2 regions of the Micromonospora palythoicola genome follow, and region 2 is predicted to be linked to the other one. Evidence: predicted binding sites of a transcription regulator. Region 2 holds the regulator's gene; the other holds the start of a gene.

Region 1 (7,435 bases), on a different contig from region 2:
CTCGGCGGCGGCGTCGGCCTCCTGCTTGACGGCCTTGTAGACGGTCATGCACTGGTCGCCGGCGAGGATGTTCTGCAGGCCCTGGGTGGTGGCGTCCTGGCCGGTCACCGGGACCTTGCCGTTGAGCCGGTTCTTCTTCAGCACCGAGATGGCGGCGTTGCCGAGGCCGTCGTTGGCGGCCAGCACACCGTCGATCTTGCCACCGGTCTGGGTGAGCATCTGCTCGAAGATCGTGGCGGCCTGGGCGTTGTCCCAGTCCGGCACGGACTGGTCCGGGCCCTTGACGTACTCGTTCGCGTCGAACTTGGGCTTGAGGACCGAGTCGTAGCCGTTCTTGAACAGGGTGGCGTTGTTGTCGGTCGGCGAACCGTTCAGGTACGCCACGACCGGCTTCTCGGCCTTCTGGTCGGTCAGGCACTTGACCAGACCCTCGCCCTGGAGCTTGCCGACAGCCTCGTTGTCGAAGCTGACGTAGTACTCCGCCGAGCCGCCGAGGGTGAGGCGGTCGTAGTCGATGGTGGCGACGCCCTGCGACTTGGCCTTGTCGAGGACGGCCTTGCCGGTGCCGGAGTCCAGGTTCACGATCATCAGCGCGGTGACACCGCTCGTGATCATCTGGTCGGCGATGGTCTGGAACTGGGTCTTGTCACCCTGGGCGTTCTGGATGTCGTACTCGACGCCGGCGGCCTCGAAGGCGGCCTGGAGGAACTTGCGGTCGGCGCCCTCCCAGCGGGCGGAGGACTTGCTGTCCGGCAGGATCACGCCGATCTTCGGGGTCACGTCGGAGCCGGCCTGGTCGCCGCCGGACTCGTCGCCACAGGCCGTCAGGCTGCCGAGGGCCAGCAGGCCAACGGTGCCGACGGCGAGGAAGCCCTTGCGCATGTGCAGGGTCCTTTCGAGGGTGGGGAAGGGTGTCGGTGTTTTGTTTTGTTGTGTCCGGCAACGTATTGCGCGCCACACGCCAGCACAAGGGTGCGCCGGTCATGAGTTTGTTGTCGGCGGTAACAATTCAGCAACGCCAGCGACACCTCGCCGCCACCGTGCCCGCGACGACCCGGGTGTCCGGTCCGCCGCAGGGACGGAACGGCGGCGGTCAGGCGCTCGCGAGGGGAGCGAACCGGGCGTCGGTGAGGGTGGCCAGGTCGGCCGGGGCCAGTTCCACCTGAAGCCCTCGGCGACCGGCGGAGACGTACACCGTCGGATGCGCCAGGGCCGAGACGTCGACGACCGTGGGCAGGCGTCGCCGCTGGCCCAGCGGGCTGATGCCGCCGCGTACGTATCCCGTGGCCCGCTCGGCCGCCGTCCGCTCGGCAAGCGTGGCCCGCTTACCGCCCACGGCCGCCGCGAGCGCCTTGAGGTCGAGGTCGCCGGTGACCGGTACCACCGCCACCGTCAGCGCCCCGTCGACCTCGGTGACCAGGGTCTTGAAGACCCGCTCCGGGGCCACCGCGAGCGCGGCGGCGACCAGCGCGCCGTAGTTGGGCTCGTCGGGCGAGACGTCGTACGGATGGGTGCGATGATCGACCTTCCGCTTCGCCAGCAGTGCCGTCGCCGGAGTGCCACGTCCCGCCATGCCCGCCAAGGTAGCCCCGGCCCACTGCCCGAGCCAGCGCCTTCTCAGCCGGTGGTCCCGGGGGCGCGGGGGTCAGGCCACCGGGCGGCAGACCAGGACCGTCGGGGCGGTGGCGACCCGGGTGAGCACCAGGCTCGCCGGCTGGTCGCCGGCCAGCCGCAGGTCGCGCCGGAGCCGCTCGGGCTCCAGCGCGGAGCCGCGCTTGAGGATCTCCACCCGGCCGACCCGCCGTTCCCGCAGCAGCGCCCGCAGCCGCTTGAGGGAGAACGGCAGCACGTCGGTGACCTCCAGGCACCGGGCGTACGGCGTGCGCTGGGCGGCGTCGGCGTAGAGGTAGGCGATGCTCGGGTCGGCGAGGGTGGCGTCCAGGTCGGCAGCCAGCTCGGCGATCAGGTGCGCGCGGACCACCGCCGGATCCGGGTCGTAGACGAAACGCCGCACCGGCCCGACCGGTGCCTCGCGCGCCCCCGTTCCGGTCAGTTGGTACGCCGCCGGGCCGCCGGGGCGGTACGTCCCGCCGCCGGCCGGGTGATAGGCCCCGCCGCCGGCCTGGTGACCGGCGGGGGCCGCTACACCACCGGAGGCGTCAACCGCGGGCCCTTCCTGCAGCACGGTCGCCCGGCGGGGAACCTCGGCCAGTTCACCGCACCAGAGGGCAGCCTCGACCAGGTCGCCGTCGACGCTCACCCACTCCGCCTCGGCACCGGGTGGGATCAGTGCGTGGTCGATCCCCGGCGCGACCTTCACCACCGTGCGCGGCACCCGCTCGGCCAGCCCGGTCACGAAGTCCCACGGTGGCGAGTACGAGTTCGGGTCGAAGATCCGGCGACCGGTGCCGGCCCGGCGGCGGGCCGGGTCGCAGAAGACCGCCTCGACCCGGCTCACGTCGAACGCGGTCGCGTCCCCACACTCGACGGTGACCAGGTCGGCCAGCCCGGCGGCCCGGGCGTTCGCCTCGGCCAGCGCGGCGGTGAGCGGGTCCGCCTCCACCGCGTACACCCGGATGCCGGCGCGGGCGGCGGCGAGCGCGTCGGCACCCAGCCCGCAGCCCAGGTCGGCGAGCGTGGTCACCCCGGCGGCGCGCAGCCGCCGCGCCCGCCGGTGGGCGACGACCCGCCGGGTGGCCTGCTCCAGCCCCGGGCGGGTGAAGAACATGCCGGCCGCCGCCGGCCCGAACTTGCCGGTCGCCCGGCGGCGCAGCTCCGCCTGGGTCAGCGCCGCCGCCGCGAGCCCGGCCGGCACTCCGGCCGAACGCAGCGCCGCCGCCGCGACCAGCGGATCGCCGCCGGCCACCCGGCCCGCCGCGTCGAGCGCGGCCGACCCCTCGGCCGTACGCAACGCGCCGAACTGCTCCAGATCCACAGGCCCATTCTTCCGCCCGCCCCTGTGCGCCCCGCCCGAGGCCCAGGCCGGCCCCTCGCTGGCATGCCGGTCGCGACTCGCGGCATCTCGGGCCCTCACGCTGGCCGGAAGGCGCGACTTGCGGCATCTCTTGTCCGCCGGCAGGCGCGGGTTGCGGCATCTTGGGCCTTCACGTCGGCGGGAGGGCGCGACTTGCGGCATCTCGGGATTCCGGTTCGCTCGGAGGCCGTCTGGCCCGAGGCCGCAGTCCGGCATGCCACGTGCGGCCGGCGGGCGCGGGTTGCGGCATCTGGGGCTGTCAGCTCGGCGGGAGGGCGCGTCATGCCGCAACCCGCGCGCACACCCGTGGGGCAAGGGCGAACACCCGTGGGGCGAGGGCGGGCAACTGGGGCAGCCCGAGCCGAGTCGGGCCGAGTTGGGCCGAGTCGAGCCGAGCCGGGCCGGAGGCGGTTGCCGGGCGCGGGGCGGACGCGGCGTCCGGGTCGGGTCTAGCGGGTGTGGGTGGCGACGAAGGCGCGCCAGGCGGCGGGGGTGAAGGCGAGCACCGGGCCGGCCGGGTCCTTGCTGTCGCGTACGGCGACCAGGCCGGGCAGGTTGTCGGCGACCTCGACGCAGGCGCCGCCATTCTGATTGCTGCGGGAGGACTTGCGCCAGGCCGCGCGGGTCAGGTCCATGACTTCGCCACTTCCTCGATCAGGCGGGCGGACTGCCGGCGCGGCAGCGCCTCACCGGCCACAGTCTCCCAACGCCGCCCGAGGCTGGCAAGGTCGTTCGGGCTGTCCACGGTGTGCCCCCGGAGCTGGTTGTCGAGGTGGGCCACCTCGGTGCCGTCGGCGAGCCGGGCCAGCACGAAGGGGCCGGCAAGACCGCCGTACCACGGGGTCTCGGCCGGGATGATCCGCACCTGGACGTGCGGTCGATCGGTGAGGGTGCGCAGGTGCTCCAGTTGCTCGCGCATGGTCGCCCGCTCACCGACCTGCCGGCGCAGCACCTGCTCGTCGAGCACCGCGACGAGCTGCGGTGGCTCCTCGCGGGTGAGCACCTCCTGCCGGGCCATCCGGGCCAGCACCCGCTTCTCGATCTGCTCGTCGGTGAGCGGTGGACCGGCCCGGAGCATCGCCCGGGCGTACGCCTCGGTCTGGAGCAGGCCCGGCACCACGGCCGGGTCGTACCAGCGCAGCGCGACCGCCTCCCGCTCGATCTCGCCCCACGGCCGGAACCAGTCCGGCTCGGCGTGCAGCCGGATCAGCTCCAGCATCCCGACGAAGAGCCCGCCGGTCTCCAGCACCTTGTCGAACCGGGCCAGGTAGTCGGCGCTGAGCTGGTTCGGGCCGATCTCCATCGCGCTCACCGCCGACGCGGAATAGTTGATCATTTTGCTCAGCTCCTCCTGGCTGAGCCCGCGCACCTTGCGCGCTCGGCGCAACTGGTCGCGCAGGAACCCCAGGGTGGGTACGTCCGCCATGTGTCCGCCCTCCGTGACGTGGTAGCGCCGGAGAGTAAGGGCCGGCCGCCGGGTGGGGAAGTGACTGTCGGCGTGTTGCGGTCAACGCTGGCGAACGGCATCGGAAGAGTGCGGAAGAAGTGGCGACGGGGTGCGGCGGAGCGACGACACGAGGGCGGTGGATTGGCACTCTCCTTGACGGAGTGCTAGCCGAGGAATAACCTGCGATTAGCACTCTCACCCTGAGGGTGCCAACCTTCGGGCCCTGGTGTCCGGGGGTTGAACGCCAGGCGGACCGGCACCCGCGACGACGGCCCCGCCCGGTGGCATGTGGCAGATTGACGCCGGTCGGCATGCCGATCGGCAACGAAACCAAGTACCCCAGGAGGGTATGCCCGTGACTACCGCGACCAAGGTTGCGATCAAGCCGCTCGAGGACCGCATCGTGGTCCAGGCGAACGAGGCCGAGACCACCACCGCCTCGGGCATCGTGATCCCCGACACCGCCAAGGAGAAGCCGCAGGAGGGCACCGTCCTCGCTGTCGGCCCGGGCCGGATCGACGACAAGGGCAACCGCGTGCCGATCGACGTCTCCGTCGGCGACACCGTTCTCTACTCGAAGTACGGCGGCACCGAGGTCAAGTACGCCGGCGAGGAGTACCTGGTGCTCTCCGCCCGCGACGTCCTCGCGGTCATCGAGAAGTAAGACAGACCGATCAGTGTCGTTGCCCCGGTCCGGCTCGCCGGGCCGGGGCAACGTCGCTTCGAAGGGACATTCATGGCGAAGATCCTGAGCTTCTCGGACGACGCCCGGCACCTGCTGGAGCACGGTGTCAACGCGCTCGCTGACGCGGTCAAGGTCACCCTCGGGCCGCGCGGGCGCAACGTCGTCCTCGACAAGAAATTCGGTGCGCCGACGATCACCAACGATGGTGTGACCATCGCCAAGGAGATCGAGCTCACCAACCCGTACGAGAACCTCGGCGCGCAGCTGGTCAAGGAGGTGGCGACCAAGACCAACGACGTCGCCGGCGACGGGACCACCACCGCGACCGTGCTCGCCCAGGCCATGGTCCGCGAGGGCCTGCGCAACGTCACCGCGGGCGCCAACCCGGCCGGCCTCAAGCGCGGCATCGACGCCGCCGCCACCAAGGTCTCCGCGGCGCTGCTCGACAAGGCCGTCGAGGTCTCCGACAAGAAGTCGGTGGCGCACGTCGCCACCATCTCGGCGCAGGACGCCACCATCGGTGAACTGATCGCCGAGGCGATGGAGAAGGTCGGCCGCGACGGTGTGATCACCGTCGAGGAGGGCTCCGCCCTGCACACCGAGCTGGACGTCACCGAGGGCCTCCAGTTCGACAAGGGCTTCATCTCGCCGAACTTCGTCACCGACGCGGAGTCGCAGGAGTCCGTCCTGGAGGACGCGTACATCCTGATCACCACGCAGAAGATCTCCGCGATCGAGGAGCTGCTGCCGCTGCTGGAGAAGGTCCTCCAGAACAACAAGCCGCTGCTCATCATCGCCGAGGACGTCGAGGGCCAAGCGCTGTCCACCCTGGTGGTCAACGCGATCCGCAAGACCATCAAGGTCTGCGCGGTCAAGGCGCCCGGTTTCGGCGACCGGCGCAAGGCGATGCTCCAGGACATGGCGATCCTCACCGGCGCCGAGCTGGTCGCCCCGGAGCTGGGTTACAAGCTCGACCAGGTTGGCCTGGAGGTGCTGGGCAGCGCCCGGCGCATCGTGGTCGACAAGGAGAACACCACGATCGTCGATGGTGGTGGCCAGGCCAGCGAGGTGACCGACCGGGTCGCGCAGATCCGCAAGGAGATCGAGGCCTCGGACTCCGAGTGGGACCGGGAGAAGCTCGCCGAGCGGCTGGCCAAGCTCTCCGGCGGGATCGCGGTGGTCAAGGTCGGCGCGGCCACCGAGGTCGAGATGAAGGAGCGCAAGCACCGCATCGAGGACGCCATCGCCGCGACCAAGGCCGCGGTCGAGGAGGGTACGGTGCCCGGCGGCGGTGCCGCCCTGGCGCAGATCCTGTCGGTGCTCGACGACGACCTCGGCTTCACCGGTGACGAGAAGGTCGGCGTGTCGATCGTGCGTAAGGCACTCGTCGAGCCGCTGCGCTGGATCGCCCAGAACGCCGGCCACGACGGCTACGTCGTCGTGCAGAAGGTTGCCGGCAGCGACTGGGGCCACGGTCTCGACGCCGCCGTCGGCGAGTACGTCGACCTGACCAAGTCCGGCATCATCGACCCGGTGAAGGTGACCCGCAACGCGGTCACCAACGCCGCGTCGATCGCCGGTCTGCTGCTCACCACCGAAAGTCTCGTGGTGGAGAAGCCGGCCGAGCCGGAGCCCGCCGCGGGCGGCCACGGCCACTCGCACGGCCACGGCCACAGCCACCAGCACGGCCCGGGCTTCTGACCCTGCCGTACGCCGGACGTGGGGCGAACCGTCGACGAGACGGTGCGCCCCACGCGCGTGAGCGGGGCGGTCGCGCGTCGGAGCTGGGGCCGGCGTCGGTGGTGGCCCGGTGACGCCGGACGTGGTCGCGCGCGGTCCACCCGTGACGAGAGGTTACGGAAGCCGACGTCGACTACCGGACCGTTGGTCGGTGGGAAACACTGGGCGGGTGAGCAGCACGTCACCCCGGTTCGCCGCCCTGGCCGGCGTCGCCGCCGCCGCGGCGGCCATCGGCACCGCCGAACTGGTCGCCGCCCTGACCGGCCCCCGGTCGTCCCCGCTCGTGGCGGTCGGCGGTCTCGTCGTGGACACCGCCCCCGAGCCGGTCAAGCGGTTCGGCATCGAGGTCTTCGGCACGTACGACAAGATCGCTCTGCTGGTCGGGACGGCGCTGCTGCTCGGCGGCTTCGCCGCCCTGATCGGCATGCTGGCCGCCCGGCGGCTGACGGTGGGCCTGGCCGGCATCGTCGTCTTCGGCGGGATCGGCGCGGCGGCGGCCCTGACCCGCGCCGGTGCCAACGCCGCCGACGTGCTGCCGTCGCTGGTCGGCGCGGCGGTCGGCGGCCTGGCGCTGTGGGCGTTCATCGCC
Region 2 (7,435 bases):
GCCGGCACCGCGGCGGTGACCAGGCCGATCTCGGCCGCCCGCCGGCCGTCGAAGGTGTCGCCGGTCAGGTACAGCTCGGCCGCCGCCCGGGTCGTCAGGTGGGGCAGCACCGTCGCGGAGATCACCGCGGGGATCACCCCGATCCGCACCTCGGTGAAGGCGAACGTGGCCTCGGCCGCGCAGACCGCCAGGTCGGCCGCCGCGATCAGGCCCAGGCCGCCGGCCCGAGCCGGGCCGGCGACCCTGGCCAGCACCGGCTTCGGGCACTCCCGGACCGCCGCGAGCACGTCACCCAGCATGCCGGCGGGCACCGAGCCGCTGGCGTACGCCGCCGCGGTCTCCTTCAGGTCGGCTCCGGAACAGAAGACCGGCCCGGTGTGGTCCAGCACGATCACCCGGACCGCGTCGTCGGCGACCGCGGCGGCCAGCGCCGCCAGCAGTTCGGTCATCAACGGTGTGGAGAGCGCGTTGCGGTTGTGCGGGCTGTCCAGGGTGAGCGTGGTCACCCCGTGGGCCGTGGCGACCCGCACGAGCGCGTCGGGAGAGGTCATGCCAGGGCACACTAGTGGCCATGCCCGGCGTCCTTCCAGCAGGCGAGCCCGTCCCGGCCGACGGGTCGCTGCCCGCGTCCGCCCGCGCGTCCGTGGGCGCCCGGGGTTTCGGGGTCTACGTGCACGTGCCCTTCTGCGCGAGCCGGTGCGGCTACTGCGACTTCAACACGTACACCGCCGACGAGCTGGGTGGCGGAGCGAGCCGGGCGGGCTACGCCGACACCGTGCTGGCGGAGCTGGCACTCGCCGCCCGGGTGCTCAAGGACGCTCCGCCGCCACGGGTGCGGACGGTCTTCGTCGGCGGCGGCACCCCCACCCTGCTGCCCACCGACGACCTGGCCCGCATCCTGGACGCGATCGACCGGACCTGGGGACTGGCCGCCGACGCGGAGGTGACCACCGAGGCGAACCCGGAGTCGGTGACGCCCACCTCGCTGAAGGAGCTGCGCGCGGCCGGGTACACCCGGATCTCGCTGGGCATGCAGTCGGCCGCGCCCGGGGTGCTCGCCGTGCTGGACCGCCGGCACAGCGCCGGCCGGGCCACCGCCGCGGCCCTGGAGGCCCGCGACGCGGGCTTCGACCACGTCAATCTCGACCTGATCTACGGCACGCCGAGGGAGCGGGCCGAGGACTTCGCCGCCTCACTGGACCAGGTGGTGGCCGCCGGCGTTGACCACGTCAGCGCGTACGCCCTGATCGTCGAGGACGGCACCCGACTCGCCGCCCGGATGCGCCGGGGCGAGCTGCCGTACCCGGACGAGGACGTGGCGGCGGACCGGTACCTGGCCGCCGAGGCGACCCTCGGCGCGGCCGGCTTCTCCTGGTACGAGGTGTCCAACTGGGCCCGCACGCCGCAGGCGCGCTGCCGGCACAACCTGCTCTACTGGACCGGCGGGGACTGGTGGGGCCTCGGGCCGGGGGCGCACAGCCACGTGGGCGGGGTGCGCTGGTGGAACGTCAAACATCCCGCCTCGTACGCGCAACGCCTCGCCGCCGGGGAGTCTCCCGGGCAGGCCCGGGAGGTGCTCACCGGCGACGAGGCGCACATGGAGGACGTCATGCTCCGCCTGCGACTGGCCGGCGGCCTGCCGCTGGACGTGTTGACCGACGCCGGACGGGCCGGCGCGGCGCGTGCGCTGGCCGCCGGGTTGCTCGCCGAGCCCGCCCACGCCGCCGGGCGCGCCGTGCTCACCCTGCGCGGCCGATTGCTCGCCGACGCCGTGGTCCGCGACCTGCTGCCCTGATCCCCGTCATCAGACCGGTCGGCGCGGTCAGCGCTTCACGAAGGCGTAGGTCATCGGGTACTGGTAGAGCACACCCTCATTGGCCTTCACCCCGCCGATGATGCCGAAGATCAGTGGCACGATCGCGACGATGATCGGCACGAAGAACAGGATGCCGCAGGTGATCGTGGCGAGCACCCAGCTCAGCACCCCGACGACCGCCCAGGTGAGCTGGAAGTTCAGCGCGGCCACCGAGTGCGCCCGGGCGATCGGGGACTGCTGCCCGCGGACCATCATCGCGATCAGCGGTGCCACCCAGCCGAAGAGCCCGCCGCCGACGACCACGCCGAGCGGGCCGCCGAAGTGTGCGATCAGCACCCAGGTCTTGTCCTCGTTGTTGGCGTAGCCACCACCGGGAGCGCCGTAGCCTCCCGTCGGGTAGCCGACACCGGGTGCTCCCGGCGGCGGATAACCGCCGGGTGGGGGGTAGCCGGCCGGCGGCGGCTGGTCGCCGGTGGGGGGTGGATAGCCGCCGGGCGGGGGATAGCCGCCCTGGCCAGGCGAACCGGACAGTGGTGTCGTGGGTTCGTCGCCGGAGTCCGGGGGACGAGGTGGTTCAGTCATGGAGGCCACGGTAGGTGCCAGCGGCAACGGTGCACCAGAGCGACACCGGCGAGTGTCAACCCGCCGATCGGCTCGATGACGACAGGTGCTGACTTGATCATCGCGTGGACGGGGGCGCCGACGTAGACTGGCACTCGCTACAGTCGAGTGCCAGAGTGTTCCTCTGGCGGTCGTGACGCCGCGAGCTGACCTGCGACAGGAGGTGGCAAGGATGGGTCTGGACGACCGGAAGCTCGCCGTGCTCCGGGCGATCGTCGAGGACTACGTCGCCACCCAGGAGCCGGTCGGCAGCAAGTCGCTCGTCGAGCGGCACCAGCTCGGTGTCTCACCGGCCACCGTTCGCAACGACATGGCCGTGCTGGAGGAGGAGGGCTACATCCGCCAGCCGCACACCAGCGCGGGGCGGGTGCCCACCGACCGTGGCTACCGCCTCTTCGTCGACCGGTTGAGCCGGGTCAAGCCGCTCAGCCCGGCCGAACGCCGGGCGATCGAGCGCTTCCTGGCCGGTGCCGTGGATCTCGACGACGTGGTGCACCGCACGGTGCGGCTGCTGGCGCAGCTGACCCGGCAGGTCGCCGTCGTGCAGTATCCGAGCCTGGCCCGGTCCCGGGTGCGTCACCTGGAACTGGTGCCGATCTCCACCACCCGGCTGATGCTGGTGATGATCGCCGACACCGGCCGGGTCGAGCAGCGGCTGGTCGAGCTGCCCGCACCGGTCCCCGCCGACGACGTGCTGGACCTGCGCCGGCTGGTGAACGAGAAACTGGTGGGCGTCCGCCTGTCGGAGACCCCGCCGCTGGTGCAGACCCTCATCGACGACTGCGCGCCGCACCTGCGCCCGGCGATGACCACCCTGTCCACGGTGCTGCTGGAGACCCTGGTCGAACGGCACGAGGAGCGGCTGGCCCTGGCCGGCACCGCCAACCTCGCCCGGGGCGGCCTGCTCGACTTCCAGGGCTCGCTGCGTCCGATCCTCGAAGCACTTGAGGAGGAGGTCGTGCTGCTCAAGCTCATCGGCGAGGTGGAGCCGAGCACCCTGCGGGTGCGCATCGGCGACGAGAACGAGTACGACAACCTGCGGGCGGCCTCCGTGGTCAGCACCGGGTACGGCCCGGGCGCGACCATCGTCGGGGGGATGGGCGTGCTCGGACCGACCCGGATGGACTACCCCGGAACCATCGCCACGGTGAGGGCCGTGGCACGCTACGTGGGCGAGCTGCTGGCCCAGAACTGACAAGTCAGGGCCGACGGCAGGCTGCCGCCGCCGAACGGCGTAACTCGAGACGAACACGAGGACACGGAACGCAGTGGCCAGGGACTACTACGGCATTCTCGGCGTGAGCAAGGGTGCCTCCGACGACGAGATCAAGCGCGCCTATCGCAAGCTGGCGCGCCAGTTCCATCCGGACGTGAATCCGGATCCGGAGGCACAGGAGAAGTTCAAGGACATCAACGCCGCGTACGAGGTCCTCTCGGACGATCGGAAACGGCAGATCGTCGACCTGGGCGGGGACCCGCTGGCACCCGGTGGGGGCGGGCCCGGCGGTCCGGGCGGCCCCGGCGGAGCCGGACCCTTCGTCGGCTTCCAGGACATCATGGACGCGTTCTTCGGTGGCGCCACCGGCGCCGGACGCGGCCCGCGTCCGCGTACCCGCCCCGGTGCCGACGCGATCCTGCGACTGGAGCTGGACCTCCAGGAGACGGCCTTCGGTGTCGAGGCGCCGATCACCGTCGACACCGCCGTGCTCTGCACCACCTGCTCCGGCGCCGGCACCGCCGCCGGCACCCACCTGGCCACCTGCGAGGCGTGCGGCGGGCGGGGCGAGGTGCAGTCGGTGCAACGCACCTTTCTCGGCCAGGTGGTCTCCGCCCGGCCCTGCACCGTCTGCCAGGGCTACGGCACCACCATCCCGCAGCCCTGCCCGACCTGCGCCGGTGACGGCCGGGTCCGCACCCGCCGGTCGCTGACCGTCAAGATCCCCGCCGGGGTGGAGGACGGCATGCGGATCCGCCTGGCCCAGCAGGGCGAGGTCGGCCCGGGCGGCGGCACCGCCGGTGACCTCTACGTGGAGATCCACGAACGGCCGCACGACGTCTTCTCCCGCAAGGGCGACGACCTGCACTGCCGGGTCACCGTGCCGATGACCGCCGCCGCGCTCGGCACCCGGCTGACCATCAAGACGCTCGACAGCGAGGAACCGGTCGACGTCAAGCCGGGCACCCAGCCGGGCAGCACCCTGCGGCTGCGGGCCCGGGGCGTACCGCACCTGCGTGGCACCGGGCGGGGCGACCTCTACGTCCACCTGGACGTGCGTACCCCCACCAAGCTCGACGCCGACCAGGAGCGGATGCTGCGCGAGTTCGCCAAGACCCGAGGCGAGGAGGTCGCCGAGCTGACCAAGCAGGGTGGCTTCTTCTCCCGGATGCGCGACGCCTTCAACGGCCACGCCTGACGTGTCCGCCCCGCTGTTCCTGGTCGAGTCGCTGCCCACCGCCGCCTCGACGGTGCTGGACGGCCCGGAGGGCCACCACGCCGCCACCGTGCAGCGGCTGCGCGTCGGCGAGCAGGTGTTGCTCGCCGACGGTCGGGGCGGCACCGCCACCGCCGTGGTCACCGCCGTCGGCCGGGGCACCCTCGACCTCGACGTGACCGACCGGGGGTACGTCGACGCGGCGAACCCCCGCCTGGTGGTGGTCCAGGGCATCGCCAAGGGCGACCGGGGCGAGCTGGCCGTGCAGTCGATGACCGAGGCGGGCGTGGACGAGATAGTCCCCTGGGCGGCGGGCCGCTCGGTGGTGCAGTGGCGCGGCGAGCGGGGCGTACGGGCCCGGGGCAGGTGGCTCGCCACCAGCCGGGAGGCGACGAAGCAGGCCCGGCGGGCGTGGCTGCCGGTGGTGGCGGGCGCGCCGGACGAGAGCACCGCGTCGGTGACGCGCCGGATCGCCGGGGCGGCCGCCGGGTACGTGCTGCACGAGGAGGCGACCGACCGACTCACCACCGTCGAGCTGCCCGACCACGGCGAGATCGTGCTGGTGGTGGGCCCGGAGGGCGGCATCACCCCGGCCGAGCTGTCGGCCTTCCAGGAAGCCGGTGCCCGACCGGTGCGGCTCGGCCCGTCGGTGCTACGCACCTCCACCGCGGGCGTGGCCGCCCTGGCGGTCCTCGCCACCCGTCTGCTGCGCTGGTGAGCCGCGCGGCGACGGCGCCGAGCGTTTCTTCCTTACACTGCCCGGATGGGAAGCGACTGTCTGTTCTGCCGCATCGTCGCCGGCGAGATTCCGGCCACCGTGGTCCGCGAGACGCCCACCACGCTCGCCTTCCGCGACATCGACCCGAAGGCGCCGGTGCACGTGCTCGTCGTGCCCAAGGAGCACTACGCGGACGTGGCCACCCTCGGGCAGGGTGATCCGGCGTTGGCCGGCGAGGTGCTGGCCACGGCCGCCGCGGTGGCCGAGGACGAGGGCCTGCTCGGCGACGGGTTCCGGCTGATGTTCAACACCGGGGCGTACGGCGGCCAGGAGGTCTTCCACGTGCACGCGCACGTGCTCGGCGGTGCCCCACTCGGCCCGATGCTGGCCCGGAGCCTCGGATGACCTCCGCCGCCGGCGACACCTCCGCCGCCGGTCGGCTGGAGCGGATGGTGCGGCAGGTCCAGGCGCAGGCCCGGGTGCCGGCGGTCTCGGCGGCGGTGCACCGCGCCGACCGACCGTTGTGGACCTGCACCGCCGGCGGCACCGGAAACGACACGGCGCTGGACGAGCAGACCCGGTTCCGGATCGGCTCGGTGACCAAGACCTTCACCGCCGTGCTGGTCCTGCAGTGCCGCGACGACGGGCTGCTCGACCTCGACGACCCGCTGCACCGGCACCTCGACCTGCCGGCGCACGGCGAGCTGACCGTACGCCGGTTGCTGTCGCACACCGCCGGCCTGCAACGCGAACCGTACGGCGACGTCTGGGACACGCTGCGCGCGCCGGACACCGACCAGCTGATCAACGAGCTGGCCCGGGCCGAGCGGGTGCTGCCGACCGGCCGCCGCTACCACTACTCGAATCTCGGCATGGCGCTGCTCGGCCACCTGGTCGGGCGGGTACGCGGCGGCAGCTGGGTGGAGGTGCTGACCGAGCGGGTGCTGACCCCGCTCGGGCTCACCGCCACCACTGCCGCTCCGGGGCCACGTGCCGCGACCGGGTTCCTGGTCGACGCGTACTCCGACGAGGCGCATCCGGAGCCGCCAACCGACTTCGGCGCGGTGGGCCCGGCCGCGCAACTGTGGAGCACGGCGACCGACATGGCCCGCTGGGCCGCCTTCCTGGCCGACCCGGCGGCGTTGGACGCCGCGGGTCGGGTGCTCGCCCCGGCCACGCTCGACGAGATGCGCTGGCCGGTGACGGTCACCGACGAGGCGGTGTGGGCCGGCGGGTTCGGTCTCGGCCTGATCCTGGTGCCGCAGGGGGAGCGGGTGGTGCACGTCGGGCACGACGGGGCGATGCCCGGCTTCCTCGCCGGGGCGTACGGCCGCCGGGGCGGCGAGGGCACGCCCGGGGCGTTCGGCGCCGCCGTGCTGGGCTCCTCCGGCACCGCCGTCGAGCTGCTGGAGCTGCCGCACCGGCTGCTCGCCGCCGCGGTCGAGCACGATCCGGCCGACATCGACCCGTGGCGGCCGGGCGATCCGGCGCCGCCCGATCTGCGCGGGCTGCTCGGCCGCTGGTGGGGCGAGGGCTTCGAGTACGTCTTCTCGTGGCACGAGGGGGCCCTGCGGGCCCGTGGTGCCGGTGACCCGCCGGGAAAGCCGCCAGCGGTGTTCGCCCCGGTGCCGGACCAGCCGGACGTGCTGCGTACGGTCTCCGGCCGGGAGAACGGCGAGCTGCTCCGGCTCACCCGGGACGCGGCCGGCGTGGTGGTCCGGATGCACTGGGCGACCTACCGGTTCACCCGCCGCCAGGAGACCTTCGACGGCTTCGACTTCCGCGGCTGACCCGGGCGGTTCGCTGGACGGAATGCCCTTTTTCGCCCGTTCCGGCCGGAGCGTCGAA

What was found. The regulator HrcA, encoded in region 2, represses chaperone genes, less so after heat shock. The targets are predictions, from matches to a motif close to GGTTNGCACNCTCNNNNNGAGNGTGCNAACC.
Region 1: the regulator HrcA is predicted to act here: its motif matches at 4,606-4,636, upstream of groES (co-chaperone GroES).

The regions. Positions count from the first base shown of each region.
Region 1 covers NZ_JBAGKI010000058.1:27,440-34,874, reverse strand. Annotated here, with positions in the region: gene V5O40_RS21830 (sugar ABC transporter substrate-binding protein) at 1-882, opposite strand, end outside; gene ybaK (Cys-tRNA(Pro) deacylase) at 1,094-1,573, opposite strand; gene V5O40_RS21820 (THUMP-like domain-containing protein) at 1,646-2,935, opposite strand; gene V5O40_RS21815 (DUF397 domain-containing protein) at 3,424-3,609, opposite strand; gene V5O40_RS21810 (helix-turn-helix domain-containing protein) at 3,600-4,400, opposite strand; gene groES (co-chaperone GroES) at 4,771-5,085, shown strand; gene groL (chaperonin GroEL) at 5,158-6,807, shown strand; gene V5O40_RS21795 (sulfite oxidase) at 7,016-7,435, shown strand, end outside.
Region 2 covers NZ_JBAGKI010000015.1:32,196-39,630, reverse strand. Annotated here, with positions in the region: gene V5O40_RS09395 (enoyl-CoA hydratase-related protein) at 1-551, opposite strand, end outside; gene hemW (radical SAM family heme chaperone HemW) at 572-1,795, shown strand; gene V5O40_RS09385 (DUF4870 domain-containing protein) at 1,823-2,398, opposite strand; gene hrcA (heat-inducible transcriptional repressor HrcA) at 2,610-3,632, shown strand; gene dnaJ (molecular chaperone DnaJ) at 3,706-4,851, shown strand; gene V5O40_RS09370 (16S rRNA (uracil(1498)-N(3))-methyltransferase) at 4,853-5,587, shown strand; gene V5O40_RS09365 (histidine triad nucleotide-binding protein) at 5,633-5,992, shown strand; gene V5O40_RS09360 (serine hydrolase domain-containing protein) at 5,989-7,377, shown strand.